Regions from separate parts of the Allobosea sp. TBD101 genome, predicted to be linked through region 1. Evidence: riboswitches for the same ligand, from Rfam matches in the RefSeq annotation. Region 1 holds a riboswitch; each other region holds the start of a gene.
The links. Region 1 has a riboswitch for cobalamin ahead of AC6RIC_RS18115 (ABC transporter substrate-binding protein). Riboswitches for the same ligand answer to the same signal wherever they lie in the genome.
Positions count from the first base shown of each region.

Region 2: it holds a riboswitch for cobalamin, as region 1 does, so the genes downstream of both, AC6RIC_RS24840 (TonB-dependent receptor plug domain-containing protein) here and AC6RIC_RS18115 (ABC transporter substrate-binding protein) in region 1, are expected to answer to the same signal.
Region 3: it holds a riboswitch for cobalamin, as region 1 does, so the genes downstream of both, AC6RIC_RS24365 (CbtB domain-containing protein) here and AC6RIC_RS18115 (ABC transporter substrate-binding protein) in region 1, are expected to answer to the same signal.

Region 1 is NZ_CM187543.1:3,722,525-3,727,723, forward strand. It holds gene AC6RIC_RS18110 (FecCD family ABC transporter permease) at 1-777, opposite strand, end outside; gene AC6RIC_RS18115 (ABC transporter substrate-binding protein) at 774-1,811, opposite strand; cobalamin riboswitch at 2,024-2,235, opposite strand; gene AC6RIC_RS18120 (mandelate racemase/muconate lactonizing enzyme family protein) at 2,271-3,449, opposite strand; gene AC6RIC_RS18125 (M81 family metallopeptidase) at 3,461-4,948, opposite strand.
Region 2 is NZ_CM187543.1:5,116,380-5,121,578, forward strand. It holds gene AC6RIC_RS24830 (FecCD family ABC transporter permease) at 1-164, opposite strand, end outside; gene AC6RIC_RS24835 (ABC transporter substrate-binding protein) at 161-1,021, opposite strand; gene AC6RIC_RS24840 (TonB-dependent receptor plug domain-containing protein) at 1,018-2,964, opposite strand; cobalamin riboswitch at 3,087-3,285, opposite strand; gene AC6RIC_RS24845 (GntR family transcriptional regulator) at 3,352-4,119, shown strand; gene AC6RIC_RS24850 (tripartite tricarboxylate transporter permease) at 4,126-5,199, opposite strand, start outside.
Region 3 is NZ_CM187543.1:5,019,379-5,024,577, forward strand. It holds gene cobO (cob(I)yrinic acid a,c-diamide adenosyltransferase) at 1-289, opposite strand, end outside; gene cobU (bifunctional adenosylcobinamide kinase/adenosylcobinamide-phosphate guanylyltransferase) at 289-837, opposite strand; cobalamin riboswitch at 988-1,173, shown strand; gene AC6RIC_RS24365 (CbtB domain-containing protein) at 1,211-1,387, shown strand; gene AC6RIC_RS24370 (CbtA family protein) at 1,400-2,140, shown strand; gene AC6RIC_RS24375 (DUF1636 family protein) at 2,150-2,539, shown strand; gene cobW (cobalamin biosynthesis protein CobW) at 2,544-3,614, shown strand; gene cobN (cobaltochelatase subunit CobN) at 3,624-5,199, shown strand, end outside.

The DNA.
Region 1 (5,199 bases):
CGCCGTCGTGGCGAAGAGCACGACCTTCACCCGCGTGACGGCGACGCCCAGCGAAGCTGCGGCGTCGACGCCGAAGGCGAAGGCGTCGAGCGCCTTGGCGTGCAGCATGCAGATGCCGAAGCCGATGAAGGCGACCGGCGCCGCCATCCAGATGTCGGGCCAGCGCACGCCGCCGAAATTGCCGAGCAGCCAGAACATCACACCGCGCGCCTGCTCGGCGCTGGCGAGCGTCGTGACGATCGTGGCGGTCGCCGCATTGAAGAGTTGCGAGGTCGCGACACCGGCGAGGATGACGCGATCGCTCGCCCCGCCCGCCCCTGCCGCCAGCAGCGCCACGACGACGAGCGCAGCGCAGGAACCGATGAAGGCGCCGGCCGAAACGGAGAGCACCGCGCCGCCGATGCTGATGCCGAGGATCAGCACCGCGACGGCGCCGGTCGAGGCGCCGGCCGAGATGCCGAGGATATAGGGTTCTGCCAGCGGGTTGCGCAGCAGGGCCTGCAGGATCGCGCCCGACAAGGCGAGTGCGCCACCGCAGAGCCCCGCCATCAGCGCGCGGCTGAGGCGATAATCGAAGATCACGCCCTGCTGGATCGCGCTGATGGGAAAGTCGAGATCGAACAGCCCGTTGCCGAGCGCCTTCAGGGCCGTATCCAGCGGGATGCGCATCTCGCCGATAGTCACGGCCAGCGCGACCGAGAGGATCAGCGCCAGCAGCGAGGCCAGCGCGATCGCGACACGCGCCGGCCAGTTCGGCCCATGGGCGGCGTGGCTCAACGCGAGAGCCCGAATCCGGCGATCGCTTTGGCCAGCGTCTCGATGCCGTCGACCGTGTCGAGCCCGGCGCGGGTCGCACCGACATCCATGATGACGACGCGGTTATTCTTCACGGCGTCCAGCTTGCTGGCGACCGGATCGGTCTTCAGGAACTCCAGCTTCTTCTCGATATCGTCGGCCGGGAAGCGGCGGCGATCCATCTTCACGGTGACGATCACGGCGGGGTTGGCAGCGGCGATGCTCTCCCAGCCGACCAGCGGCCATTCCTCATTGGTCGTGATGACGTTGCGGGCGCCGAGCTTGGAGAGGATATAGGCGGGCACGCCGTTCTTGCCGGCCATGAAGCCGTCGCCCTTGATGTCCTTGCTGGAGAACCAGACGACGACCGGAACGTCCTGCGCCTTCAGCTTCGAGACCTGCTCGACGGCCTTGTCCTCGCGCGCCTTGAGCTCGGCGACGAGCGTCTCGGCCCGATCGGCGACATCGAAGATCGCGCCGAATTCGCGGATGTTGCGATAGACCAGATCCATCGTGAACATCTGGGTGCGGACGCCGTCGCCGGCACCGGAATTGTCCTTGCCGACGCAATCGGTCGGGGAGACGTAGGACGGCACCTTGACCTTGGCGAACTGGTCGCGCTTGCCGACGATGCCGTTGGGCCCGACATGCCATTCGAACATCGCGGTGACGAGATCGGGCTCCTGCGCCAGCACCGCCTCGAAGCTTGGGTCGTTATCGGCGAGGCGCTTCACCTTGGCATTGACCGCCTCATAGGGCTTGGCGACCGGCGAGAACCACACCGCCGTGCCGACGACGCGGTCGCCAAGGCCGAGCGCGTAGAGGATTTCCGTCTGGGTCTGGCCGATCGCGACGACGCGCTTGGGCGCCGCGTTGAAGGTGATCGTCTCGCGGCAATTCTCCAGCGTCAGCGGATATTTGGTCGGCGCCGCAGTGGCCGTGCCGGCGGCGAGAGCGCCGAACAGCGCGGCGACCGACATGCGAAGCAGGGAATTGAACGGGCGCGCTGCCGGCATCGAGGCCATCCGAAATGTAACAATGTTGCATTTCTGATAGAATGCGCGACAGGCAGCCGTCAAGCCGCCCTGAGCGGCCGGTGCAGTGGTCTTCGTGAACATGGATTTCATCGCTCCCCGAGATGACGGCCGGGGCAGCTTTGGCATGTGGGACGGAAAGGCGGCACAGGGCCACCATCGACTCACAAGCTCCGGAAAACCCCGTCCGAAAGACGTCTTCGACGACCGGGGCAGGTCTCCTGGCTCGCGGGTCGATGCCTGTTCCGCCCGGCCTTCCCGGCGCGTCAGGCGCCAGTGGACGATGGACGGAGAGCTCGCCGCTTACAGTTGCGGGGGCAGCCTCGGCTTTGGCGCGGGTCGCACCTCACCGAATTCCCTCTTAGCTCCGGGAGCAACCCGGAGAACCTCGATCGGCGCACACCCTATAAGGGCGTGGCGCTGCGTCAAGCGAACATCGCGTCAGAGACTTGACGTGCTGTAGAGCCTCTTGCCGCCGACGGAGATCTCGACCTCCTGCAAATAGCTGCGCAGCGCGGTCGTCGCGACCTCGATGCCGAGGCCCGGCGCATTAGGGGCCGCAACCTGCCCGTTCGCGTCGCGCTCCAGATGATTGGCGGAGATCGCGGTGGCGAGCGGCTTCGGCATGGCCGGGTATTCGCAGATCTCGTGATCGGCGAGGCCGGCATAGGGCTGGAGCGAGGCCGAGAGCGCCAGATGCGAGGTGAAAGTGTGGTTGACGAAGGTTACGCCCTTGGCGACCGCATAATCCGCCACCGCCTTGGACGGACCGATGCCGCCGATCCGGCCGCAATCGATCTGGACATAGCCGATGCCGCCATAATCGATGAGCTGCCGGGCCATGGATTCGTTATGGGCGCCCTCCCCACCGGCCAGGCGAACCTTGGGGCTGCGCCTGGCGAGCGCGCCATAGGCTTCGAGCGCGCTGGCGTGGAACGGCTCCTCGAACCAGAGCACGTTCGCCTTCTCCATCGCGGGCAGACGGGCGGCGGCGCGCTCGACATCCTCGATGAAGATCTGGCCGGTATCGACGAGCAGGATGCCGTCCTGCCCCAAACCCTCGCGGGCGGCGACGAAATGCTCGGCATCGGCCTCGACGCTGCCGCGGCCGATCGGCCCCCAGCCGAACTTGGCGGCGCGGAAGCTACGTTTGCGGGCATCGCGGGCGCGGTCGAGTGTCTCCTGCGCCGTGTCGCCGAACAGGACCGAGGCATAGGGCGTCTTGGGATGGCTCTTGGCATAGCCGAGCAGGCGCCAGACCGGCTCGGAGCGCATCTTGCCGAGGATGTCCCATAAGGCCATCTCGACGCCGGAGAAGGTATGCGGCGCCTGCAGCAGGTCCATCGAGTTATAGGCGACGGCAGCAGCGATGCGGGCGATATCCTCCGGGCCTTCCAGCGTCTGGCCGAGCACGGAATCGGCGACCGGCCGGCAGACGCCATGCGACATCGGACAGATGAAGGCGGCGATGGAGGGCAGTGGCGCCGCCTCGCATTCGCCCCAGCCGACATGGCCGCCGGCGGCGACCCTGACCAGCAGCGCATCCTGGCTGCCGTCGGCTTCGTCGGTGACGACGGGCATGGCGAGATAGAAGAAATCGACGGCCTCGATCCTGGGCACAGGTCTTCTCCTCACAGTTCGTAGATCGTGGCGCGGGGCGTGAAGGTGACACCCTCGTCGAGCGGGTAGATCGGCCGGGCGCAGATGGTGTGACCCAGGCTTTTCAGGTTGGCGGAGGTTGCGCCGGGCGCATCGATGTTGAAGTTCCGCGCGCACCACTGGTCGAACATGTGGAACTCGGTGTGCGGCGACTTCACCACGATCAGGTCGAAATCGGTCGGGTCGATGCCGTTGGCGTAATACATCGCCCGGTCGAACAGGCTGACAGAGCGGCTCATCACAACGACGGTAACGTTGTCCCAGGTCAGAACCGCGGTCGGCCCGGCTCTCAGGGGCGCTTTCATCGTCTCCAGCGCCGCCTCGCCATCCGAGAGCAATTTGACCTTGGCCTTGACCTTCATCGGCGGGAAGCGGGCGGGATCGATCGAACCGCCGAGCGCGACCTCGATCGTCGCGCCGACTCCGGCCTTGTGCGCAGCAGCCGCAGCCGGCGCGTCGACGATCTGGGCCAATACACGCTTGCCGTAGCCGGCCTTGCGCAAGGCGGCGAGGATCAGGTTGCTGTCGCCGGAGGCACCGGATGAGGTCGCGTCAGCGGCATCGGTGAAGATCACGGGACCGTCGATGCTGCGGGCCTGCGCGATGGCGCGCTCCAGCGGGACGAGCTTGCCCTGCATGCGGAAGCGCAAGGGCCAGAATTCCTCGGCCAAGCGGATCGCCTCGCGCTCGGCCGTCGCCTTGTCGCCATCGGTCAGGATCAGCACTTGCGAGCACAGCTCGGGCACGTCGGTGAAGGGGTTGCCGATCATGATGCCGGCCGCGAGCGCCCGCCCCTCCTCCTCCAGCCGGCGGCATTCGGCCAGAAGCTCGCCATAGCAACCGGTCTTGGTGATGAGCTCGTCGCCGCGCACCAGGGCCGGAATGACGACGCGGGCAGCGATGGGTTTGATGCCGCCGGCCATCAGCTTCAGCAGGAGTTCGGCCGCGCGGCGTCCGGTATCGGCGAAATCGACATGCGGATAGGTCCAGTAGATCGCGAAACCATCGACGTTGCGGAGCATGCGGTCGGTCAGGATGCCGTGCAGGTCGAGCGAGATCACGATCGGCATGTCCGGGCCGACGCGCTCGCGCAGCTTCTCCAACAGGTAGCCTTCGGGGTCGAGCTCGCCATCGCTCCCCATCGCGCCATGCAGCGAGACATAGATGCCATCGATGTGGTCGAGCTTGGCAAAGATGGCAGTGAGGATTTCCTCGGAGAGCTTCTTCCAGCCTGTCGCCGAGAGCGGCCCGGCGCTGCCGGAGCGGGCGCAGATCGTCGGCACGATCTCGATATCGGGCCTCGCCTCGAAGACCGCGAGCGCGCCGCCGAGTTCCTGGTTCTGGCCGCGCTGGACGTAAAGCCCTTCGCCATGATGGATCAGGAAATTCTCGTAATGCGACGGCAGCGGGTTGAAGGAGGAGATCTCCTGCTTGCAGTCGGCGATCAGGATGCGCTTCATCGGGCGGCTCCTAGAGGCTGTTAGTGACCATGGGAGGGATTTGACGCTGGCGATTTTGCGCGAATGCAAGGAGTTCGAGGACGCAAACCTTCCGGTTTGCTACGAAGAACGACACGGCAGTCGCGCAAAAGCGCCGCGCCCTCCGGGTGAGGTGAAAACCGCAGAGCTGCAGCGTCGCACCGCTTGCCGATACCAGTGGTATCGGCGGCGCGATGCTCCTCCCATCTCTGCGGTTTTGACCTCATCAGATG
Region 2 (5,199 bases), 1.4 Mb from region 1:
GCCGGCAGGCTTTTCTCCCCTGCGAGGAGGTCCGTCACCGCCTGGCCGAGCGCCAGGGGCGCGTAGCCGACGGCCATGGACATCACGGTCGCGGCCAAGGTGGCGAGAGCGAGCAGGCTCAACAGCACCACCGGCCTGACGCCGCGTGAAGCCTCCGACCTCATGACTTCTCCTCCACGGCACGCACCAGCATTTCGATCGCGTCGAGCACGCTCGGGCCGGCGCAGGTCCAGAGCCGCGACGGCAGCGCGACAAGCTTCAGCCGGGCGCCGAGCCGGTCGATGACAGGATGGTGCAGGATCTCATGCGCCAGGGACGGCGGGCCGTCCGGCGTCTCGTTCAGGATCAGAACCTCGGCGCGGCCAAGCGCCACGGTTTCGAGCGCGATCTGGCCATAGCTCTCGACGCCGAGCTCGGCCGCGATGTTGACGAGGCCGGCGCGTGTCAGAATCTCGTCGACGAGCGAACCCCGGCCAACCGTGAAGCCGCTGGGACGGAGCACGACCGCCCGCAACGGCCGCTCGACGCGGCGGGCGGCCAGAGCCTGCAGGCGCTGCTCGATCCCGGCGAGCAAGGCCTGTCCGCGCGTGGGCTCGCCGAGCAGGTCGGCCATCTCCGTGATCTGCGCCTTCATCTCCGCGAGATTGCGGGGAACGCCGAACTCCCTGACCGTAACGCCGACGCGCCCGAGCAGGGAAACGGTGGCGCGCGTCGTATAGGCACCGGCGACGACGAGATCGGGCTTGAAGCCCAGCACCTCCTCGGCAAGGCCGTGATTGGCGGGGACCCGGCGCGCGGCCTCGGCCATGTTGGCGTTGCGCGGGTCCTGCGACAGCCACGTCACCGAAGCGATGCGTACGGGATCGGCCAGGCGCAGGACGAGCTCGTCCGTGCACATGTTGAGCGAGACAATGCGTGCCGGCCGGTCCGCAGCAAGCGAGACCGATGCCATCGCGCCCGCAAGCGCGATGGGCAGGAGGCAGGCGCCGCGCAGACGGCGCAGGACGAGAGGCAGGTTCATCCGCCGATGGCCACCTTGATACCGCCGAAGACACCGAGGCCCGGCACGAGGAAGCCGACCGGATTCTCCCAGCGCTTGTCGAAGAGGTTATCGACCCGCCCGAACACCGTCACCTTGTCGGTCGCCTTGTACTCGGCGGCGAGGTTGACCAGCGTCGCACCCTTCGCCCGCATGCGGGGCACCGAGAAGTCGCGGTTGCCGTCGACCCAGGAGCCGATATGGATCAGCGTCGCCGAGAGGCTGAGCTTGTCCGTCGGCGTCCAGGTCGCGGTCGCGCTCGCCTTGTGGCGCGGCCGGCGCAGCAGCTCCTGCCGCGCGATCTCGTCCTTGGCGAGGGTGAAGGTGTAGTCGGCGCGGATGCGGAACTGCGGCGAGATTTCCAGCGCGGCGAAGGCCTCGACGCCCTTCGTCTTCGCCTTGCCGATATTGGCGTAGGAATCGCGCCTTGTATTGGTGACGATCAGGTTCTCGATATCGTTCTGGAACCAGGTCGCGCCGAGTTGCAGGCGCTTGTCGAAGAGCGGCTGCTCGAAGCCGACATCCCAGCCTCGGCTTTCCTCCGGCTTCAGGTTCGGGTTGCCGAAGAAATTGTAGCCGGGACGATAGTCGATGAAGAGCTCGCTTAGCGTCGGCGCCTTGAAGCCGGTGCCGTAGCTCGCCTTTAGCTTGGTCTCCGTACCTGGGATGAGGACGGCCGGCGCGATGCGGTAGGTCGTGTGCCCGCCATAGCTGTCGTCATGGTCGTGGCGGATGTTGGCCGCCATGAAATAGCGATCCTCGATATTGCCCTGGTATTCGAGATAGGCCGCCTTGTTGCCGTTCGAAGCGATCAGGCTCGCCGTATCCAGCCGCTCGCGCTCATATTGCAGGCCCGTGATCAGGTTGTGGCCCTTGGTGATCTCGAGATTGCCGCGCCAGTCGAGCTTGGTGCGCTCGCCAAGGCTCTGATTGGGCAGGCCGAGCAGGCCGGTCACCGCGGAAGCCGTCCGCGTCCCCCTGTCCTGGCGTGAATAGGACACGCCGAAGGTGTTGACGAAGCGGCCACTGAGCGGGTCCCAGACGAGTTCGCCACGGGTGAAGGCCTGCGCATAGTTCTGCTGGGAACGATAGGGCGAGGGCTTGCTCGGGAAACCGGTGTCGCCGGTATTGCGCAACTGGCCGTCCTGATAGCGACCGACCCAGTTGAGCGTCAGCGTATCGGTGAGGGCGAAGCCGAGACGGCCGGAGTAACTGTAATTGTCGAAGATGTTCGGGTTGATCCGGCGGCCGGGCGGCACGAGGTTCGGTGGCGTCACCTCGGTCCCGTCGGCGCGGAAATGGGCGGCGTTGAAGGCATAGTTGAACCGCGCGTCGCCGCCGCTGAAGCCGAGGGACTGGTTGAACGTGCCGTGCGATCCGCCTTCGACGCGCGCGGTCATCTTCGGCGGCCCCTCGCCGCGCTTCGTGGTCACCGAAATGACGCCGCCCAGCGCGTTGGCGCCGTAGAGGCCGCTCTGCGGGCCGCGCAGCACCTCGATGCGCTCGATATCCTCGGTCAGCATTGAGCCGAAATCGAAGGAGCGGTTCGGCGCCGAGGGATCATTGGCCTCGATGCCGTCGATCAGCACCTTGACGTGGTTGGAGTTGGTGCCGCGCATGAAGACCGAGGTCAGGCCGCCCGGCCCGCCGGTCTGCACGATGTTGAGGCCGGGCACGGCGGCGAGCGCCTGCGGCAGCGTCCGGCGCTGCTGCTGTTCGATATCCCGGGCGGTGATGACGGTGACCGAGCTCGCGATCTCGCGCGCGGGTGTCGGCGTGCCCGTGGCGCTGACGACGATCTCGTCGAGCGCCATCGTCGCAGGAGCGGGTTGGGCGAAGGCCGGGGCTGTTGCGCCGGCGATGGCGAGGCAGGAGGCGGAGAGCAGCAAGCGGCCGCGTCCGGCGGCCGGGAGGAAGACGTTCACGATGGAGACCTCGGGCGTTGACGTCAGTGGCACGTCACCGCGAACGCGATCTCCCATCAGCCGTATGAAAGACGGCGAACGGTCGAATCAGCAATCGGCGCACCCCGGCCGAACGTGTCCGCGTGTGACCACGGCTGACGGCAGGTCTCCTGGCTCGCGGGTCGCTGCCCTTCACCGCCTTCCCAGGTCCGAGGCCCCAGTGGCGTATGGCGAAAGGCTCGCCGCTTACAGTTGCGGGGGCAGCCACGGCATGGGGTGGCTCGCCACCCGCACCGCGTTCCCTTTTGATCCCGTGAGGGAACCGTCGGATCGACGAGTAGGGCAAAAAAGTGGCGACGTCAAACAGCTGCCTTGCCGACATCGGGGGCATGAACAGGCTCGGCAATCGTGGCGACTGCGCTATACTCGCAGCAACAGAAGCAGATAGGCACCCGCTCGATGCTGGCCGAGACTTTGCCCCCCGCGAGCGTGGGCGTTACCGTCAAACTCTACGACGACCTCTCCTCGGCCATCGTCTCCGGGGAGATCGCGCCCGGCGCCAAGCTGAGCGAGCCGGCGATCGCGCGCCGCTTCGGCGTCAGCCGCGCGCCGGTTCGCGAGGCGATCCGGCGCCTGCAGGAGCGCGGGCTCGTCACCTATGTCGCCAATCAGGGCGCGCGCGTCGCCGAGCCGAGCGCGGCCGAGTTCCTCGCCCTGCTCGACGTGCGCGAGGCGACCGAGGGCATGGCTGCCCGTCTCGCCGCCGAGAGCATGAGCGAGGCCGAGATCGCGGCGCTCGATGCACTGGTCCGGGGCCATCGCGGCGAGATCGAGCGCAACCCGATGGGCGCCTATCTCCAGGACGAGCCCGAGGCCGATTTCCACCGCCGGATCGCCAAGGGCAGCGGCAATCCGATTCTGGCCGAATTGCTCTGCGAGCAGTTCTACCCGCGCCTGCGCCTGTGCCGGCGCCTGCATTCGACCGTTCCCGGGCGCGGCCGCGAGGCCTGGGGCGAGCATATGCGGATCACCGAGGCGATCAGCCACCGCGACGGCGAACTCGCGGAAATCCTGATGCGCCGCCATATCCGCGCCGCCCGCATGGCGCTTCAGGCGGCGCTAGCCGTGAGCGAAAGCGCCAAGCCGGGCAAGCGCCGGAACGGTGGGAAGCGCTGATCCGGTTCAGCCGGTAGCAGCGACCGACTGCCCTTCCGCCTCGGCGCGGCGGCGGCGATGGGCGAGCAGCGGCGGCACGATCAGGACCAATGCCGCGATCCCGAGCAGCGTCGCCGCGATCGGCGTGCCGACCAGCACGCTCCAGTCGCCCTGGCTGACGGCGAGCGCGCGCCGGAGCTGGATTTCCGCTTGCGGGCCGAGGATCAGCCCGATCAGGGCCGGCGCGATCGGGAAATCATGGACGCGCGCGACATAGCCGACGAGGCCGAGGCCGCACATCAGCGCCAGATCCATCCAGGAGGTCGAGAGCCCCCAGACGCCGACCATCGCGAAGACGACGATGCCGCCATAGATGTAGTGCCGGGGGATCAGCAGCAGCCGGACCCAGATGCCGACCAGCGGCAGGTTGAGGATCAGCAGGATGACGTTGCCGATATAGAGCGAGGCGATGAGGCCCCAGAGCAGATCGGGATTGGTCGCGAAGAGCAGCGGGCCGGGCTGGAGCCCGTAATTCTGGAAAGCGGCGAGCAGGACGGCGGCCGTCGCGGTCGATGGCAGGCCGAGCGTCAGCAACGGCACGAGGATGCCGGCGGCGGCCGCGTTGTTGGCCGCCTCGGGGCCGGCGACGCCCTCGATCGCGCCCTGCCCGAACTCCTCCGGATGCTTGGTCAGGCGGCGCTCCAGCGCATAGGAGAGGAAGGTCGGGATTTCCGTTCCGCCGGCCGGCAGCGCCCCGATCGGGAAGCCGATGACGCTGCCGCGCAGCCAGGGCTTCCAGGAGCGCTTCCAATCCTGTTTCGTCATCCAGCTTCCACCGGAGAGCGGATTGACGGCGGCCGGAGCCGCGCTGTGCCGGCTTGCGACATAGAGCGTCTCGCCGATCGCGAAGAGCGAGACCAGCACGACCGTGAACGAGATGCCGTCGAGCAGTTCGAGCGTGCCGAAGACCATGCGGGTCTGGCCGGTCTGGGTATCGATGCCGATCGTGCCGAGCGCCAGCCCGAAGAATAGGGCGGCGAAGCCGCGCACCATCGAGCGCCCCATCACCACGGCGACCGCGGTGAAGGAGAGCATCATCAG
Region 3 (5,199 bases), 1.3 Mb from region 1:
AACCCTCGCCCATGCTGTGCCAGCTCACCTGATCGCCAAAGGCTTCAAGCGCCCGGCGCTCGCCGGTCGACCAGGCGCCCTTGATGAACTGCACCACACCGATGCGCCAGCCATGGCCGAGCGCGCGCAGGATCAAGCCGAAAGCCGCCGTCGACTTGCCTTTGCCAGGGCCGGTATTGACGATCAGCAGGCCCTTTTCGAGCGTCTTGGAGGCGACTTCGGCGTCCTGCACCGCCTTGCGCTTCTCCATCTTGGCCTTGTGGCGGGCGGCATCTTCAGTGTCGGTCATCACTTCACTCGCATCGGCAATCCGGCAACCATGAAGACCACGCTGGCCGCACGCGCCGCAAGCGCCTGATGCAGGCGCCCGGCCTCGTCACGGAAGCGGCGGGCGAGCGCGTTCTCCGGGACGATGCCGAGCCCGACCTCGTTGCCGACCAGAACGAGCGGGGCGGATACGCGCTCGCAAGCGGCAATCAGGACATCGCGGGCCGCGACAGTGTCGCGCTCCGCAAGGATGAGATTGGTCAGCCAGAGCGTCAGGCAATCGACCAGGATCGGGCGCCCCGCCGGCTGGGCCGCAATCGCCTCGGCCAGTTCGAGCGGAGCGTCGACCGTCTCCCAGCCGGCCGGGCGCCGGGCGCGATGCTCGGCGATGCGCTCGCGCATCTCGTCGTCATAGGCCTGCGCGGTGGCGACATAGGTCCAGGGCGCCGGCAGCGCCTCGATCAACGCCTCGGCATGGCGGCTCTTGCCGGAGCGGGCGCCGCCGAGGACGAGCGTGAGATGGGGGATCGGAAGAGACTGCATCGGCGGCTTGGTTTCGCTGGCCGTCATCCCGGGCGACCATAGGGAGACCCGGGATCCATGCCGGAACGCTTCCGGTAGAGGTTCAGGCATGGATCCCGGCTCTTCGCTGCGCTCCGGCCGGGATGACCGCATGTATGTGTCGGACCGTTCTTGCATTGCACAGCAACACGGCGATGGCTAATGATGATCCGTGACGGTGCCTCCGCGAGGAGGTGAAAAGGGAACGCGGTGCGAGACCGCGGCTGCCCCCGCAACTGTAAGCGGATGTCCTTCGCCATCGGCCACTGGAGCGCTCGCTCCGGGAAGGCGGCAAGGGGCGCGAAGTCCGCGAGCCAGGAGACCTGCCGTCAACCCGCAGAGATCCAACCGGCTGCCGGCGGGGCGGCCACGGAGAACGCTTATGAACACCGCTTCGGTTTCCACCCCTACACTCAGCGTTTCGGAACGCGTCAAGGCGGTTGCCGCCGCGCTCGTGATCGGCGTCGCGCTGATCTACACGACCGGCTTCGCGGCCTCGACCAATGTCCACAACGCCGCGCATGACAGCCGTCACGGCCTCGCCTTTCCCTGCCACTGAGGGAAAGCATCCATGGTCACGCGTGTTCTCACGGTCAGCATCCTGGCCGGGCTTCTGGCTGGCTTGATCGTCGCCGCCCTGCAGCATGTCACCACCACCCCGCTGATCCTCAAGGCCGAGACCTATGAGGCGGCGCTGGCGCTGAAAGCGCCGACGCTGGCCGCGTTCGACGGCGAGGCGAAGATCATCCTCGCGCATGGACCGGCCGGCGACGCGCCCGGCCACGACCATGCCGAATGGAAGCCGCAGGACGGCTTCCAGCGCACGCTCTTCACCAGCGCGGTGACGATTGCGACCGCGATCGGCTTCGCGGCTCTGCTGCTCGCAGGGATGATCGCGGCCGGCGACAGCATCGACCAGCGCAGCGCGCTCGTCTGGGGCGCCTGCGGCTTCCTCGCGCTCGGGCTCGCCCCGGCGATGGGGCTGGCTCCCGAGCTGCCGGGTGCAGCCTCGGCCGCGCTGGAGCAGCGCCAGGTCTGGTGGCTCGCGACGGTGATCGCCACGGCGCTGGGGCTCTTCCTGTTCCTGCGCTTCGATCAGCCCTGGCTGAAGCTCGTCGCCATCGTCGTGATCCTGCTGCCGCATGTCGTCGGCGCGCCGCATCCGGCCGCGCCGGCGAGCAAGGTGCCGGCCGAGGTCGCCGCGCATTTCGCGTCGCTCTCGCTCGGCATCCAGGCCGCGCTCTGGCTCGTCACCGCCTTCATGGTCGGCGTGCTTTGGCCCCGGGCGAGCCGCCGGGCCGCGGACGCCTGAGGACAAGCCATGTCCGAGGGTGACCTCACCATCCATGTCTGCACGGCCTGCCGCCGCGCCCGCGCCGATCTCCCGGAAGGTTACGACCAGCCGGGACTGGCGCTGGCCGAGCGTCTCGCCGCGCAGCTTAAAGCCAAGGGCAGCACGATCCCCGTGCTGCCCGTCGAATGCCTCGCCGTCTGCAAGCGGCCCTGCACCATCGCGCTCAGCGCCGACGGGAAATGGACCTATCTGATCGGCGATCTCGACACCGACACCCATCTCGACGAGATCGTCGGCGCCGCGGAGGCCTATGCCGCCAGCGCCAACGGCATCGTTCCCTGGAAAGAGCGGCCGCAGTCCTTCCGCAAGGGCGTGGTCGCGCGCGTGCCGCCTTTGCCAGCGCGCCAGCAAGGATGACATCATGAACGCTCCGCAGACCACCAACCTGGGCAAGACGTCACTCAGCAAGACGCCCTGCACGATCATCACCGGCTTCCTCGGCGCCGGGAAAACGACGCTGGTGCGCCATCTCCTCGAGAATGCGCAAGGCAAGAAGCTCGCAGTACTCGTCAACGAGTTCGGCGATCTCGGCTTCGACGGCGAATTCCTGAAGGGCTGCGGCATTGCCGGCTGCAGCGACGAGGACGTGGTCGAGCTGCCGAACGGCTGCATCTGTTGCACCGTCGCCGATGATTTCGTGCCCGCACTGGAAAAGCTTTTGAACCGGCCGAACCCGCCGGAGCACATCCTGATCGAGACCTCCGGCCTCGCTTTGCCGAAGCCGCTGGTGCAGGCGTTCAACTGGCCGGCGATCCGCTCGCGCGTGACCGTCGACGGCGTCATCGCCGTGGTCGACGGGCCGGCCGTGGCCGAGGGTCAGTTCGCCGATGATCCGGAGGCGCTCGCGGCGCAGACGGCAGCGGACGCCTCCGTCGATCACGACAACCCGCTGGAGGAGGTGTTCGAGGACCAGATCCTCTGCGCCGACCTGATCCTGCTCAACAAGAGCGACCTCGTCGACGAGGCCGGCCGCGCGCGGATGAAAGCCGAGATCGCCGAGCATCTGCCGAAAGCGATCAAGATCGTCGAGACCGCCCATGGCAAGGTCGAGCCGGCGCTGATCGTCGGCCTCGGCGCTGCCGCCGAAAGCGACCTCGCCGCCCGCCCCTCGCATCATGGCGAAGGCGAGCACGATCACGACCATGACGATTTCGACTCGGTCGCCGTGCCGCTGCCGGCCGGCCTCTCGCCGGAGGAGCTCACGGCGCGCGTCGCCAAGGCGGCCGAGGCCGAGGGCGTGCTGCGCCTCAAGGGCTTCACCGCCGTTCCGGGCAAGCCGATGCGTCTGGTCGTACAGGGCGTCGGCCGGCGCCTCAGTCATCATTTCGACCGGGCCTGGGGCGCGAGCGAACCGCGCGACGGACGCCTCACCGTGATCGGGCTCAAGGGCTTCGATCTCAAGGCCGTGGAAGCGGCCCTCGCGGGGGCGTAACATCCGCCGATGCATCTTCTCCCGACCAGCGAGATCAGACTCGACGACGGCGAGGACGCCGTCGATCTCGCCCTGCCGCCGGGAGACGTGCTCGTGCTGTCCTTCACCGACAGCGACCTTTCGGCGCTGGCGGTGGCGGCAGGTGACAGCATCCTGTCGGTGCGGCTCGCGCCGCTCCGGCGGCTGAAACACCCGCTCTCGGTGGATTTCCTGATCGAGAAGACGGCGGCGCAATCCCGCTTTATACTGCTGCGCTGCCTCGGCGGGCTCGATTACTGGCGCTATGGCATCGAGCAGCTCGGCATCGCCTGCCGCGAGCGCGGCATCCCGCTCGCGATCCTGCCCGGTGACGAGCGCGACGATCCGAGGCTCGGCGAACATGCGAGCGTGCCGGCGGAATTCGCAGGCGAGTTGCTGGCCTATTTTCAGGCCGGTGGCGGCGCCGAGAACATGCGGCGGCTGCTGGGGCGGATAGACGAGTATCTGGCGGCGTCGAGAGACCCCTCATCCGCCTGCCGGCACCTTCTCCCGCAAGGGGAGAAGGGCGAGACGGCGCACGCTGCTCCTTTCTCCCCTTGCGGGAGCAAGTGGCTCGGCAGAGCCGAGACGGATGAGGGGTCGCGTGACTCCTCCGGCCTCCCTCCCGTCCCGCTGCCATCATTCTTAGCGCTCGGCAGAGACGGCACGCCCCTGCCCTGGCGCGAGGCGCTCGCCGCCCTGCCCCCCGATCGCGCGCTCGTCCCGGTCCTGCTCTATCGCTCCGGCGTTGCAGCCGGGGACACCGCCATGGGCGAGGCGATTGCCACGACGCTGGCGGCGCGCGGCCTCGCGCCCCTGCCGTTGGCGCTGACCAGCCTGAAGGACCCCGCCGTCACCGCCGAACTTGCAGCGCTGATCGCGACGCGCAAGCCGGCGCTGATCATCACCACCACCGCCTTCTCCGCCCGCGAAGGTGCGGATTTCGTGCTCGACGGCGCGGATTGCCCGATCCTGCAGGCGATTCCTGTCAGCAGCCCCCGCGAGGCCTGGGAGGCATCGCCGCGCGGGCTATCGGCCGCCGATCTCGCCATGCAGGTGGCACTGCCGGAATTCGACGGGCGCATCGGGGCGATCCCCGTCGCCTTCAAGGCGGAAGCGACCGATCCGGCAACCGGGCTTTCCATCCGCCGGCTGATGCCCGCTCCTGAGGGGGTCGCCGCACTGGCCGATCTGGCGAAGGGCTGGATTGCGCTGGCAGGGAAGCCTGCCGCCGAGCGAAAACTGGCGCTGGTGATGTCGGATTATCCCGCGCGCGGCGGACGGGCCGGCTTCGCCGTCGGGCTCGACACGCCGACGAGCGTGACGGCGATCCGGGAATTGCTGGCAGGAGCGGGGTATGAGGTCGGCTCTACCACCTCCGCCGTCATCCCGGGCTTGACCCGGGATCCATGCCAGAGCGCTTCCAATCAAAGTTCAGGCATGGATCCCGGATCGGCGCCGCTGACGCGGCTTGTCCGGGATGACGGCGCAGATGTGGATGAGAGCGCGCGGCTCATGGCCGCTCTCACCGGCGGCTCGGCCGATCTGAGCATTCCCCTCGCAACCT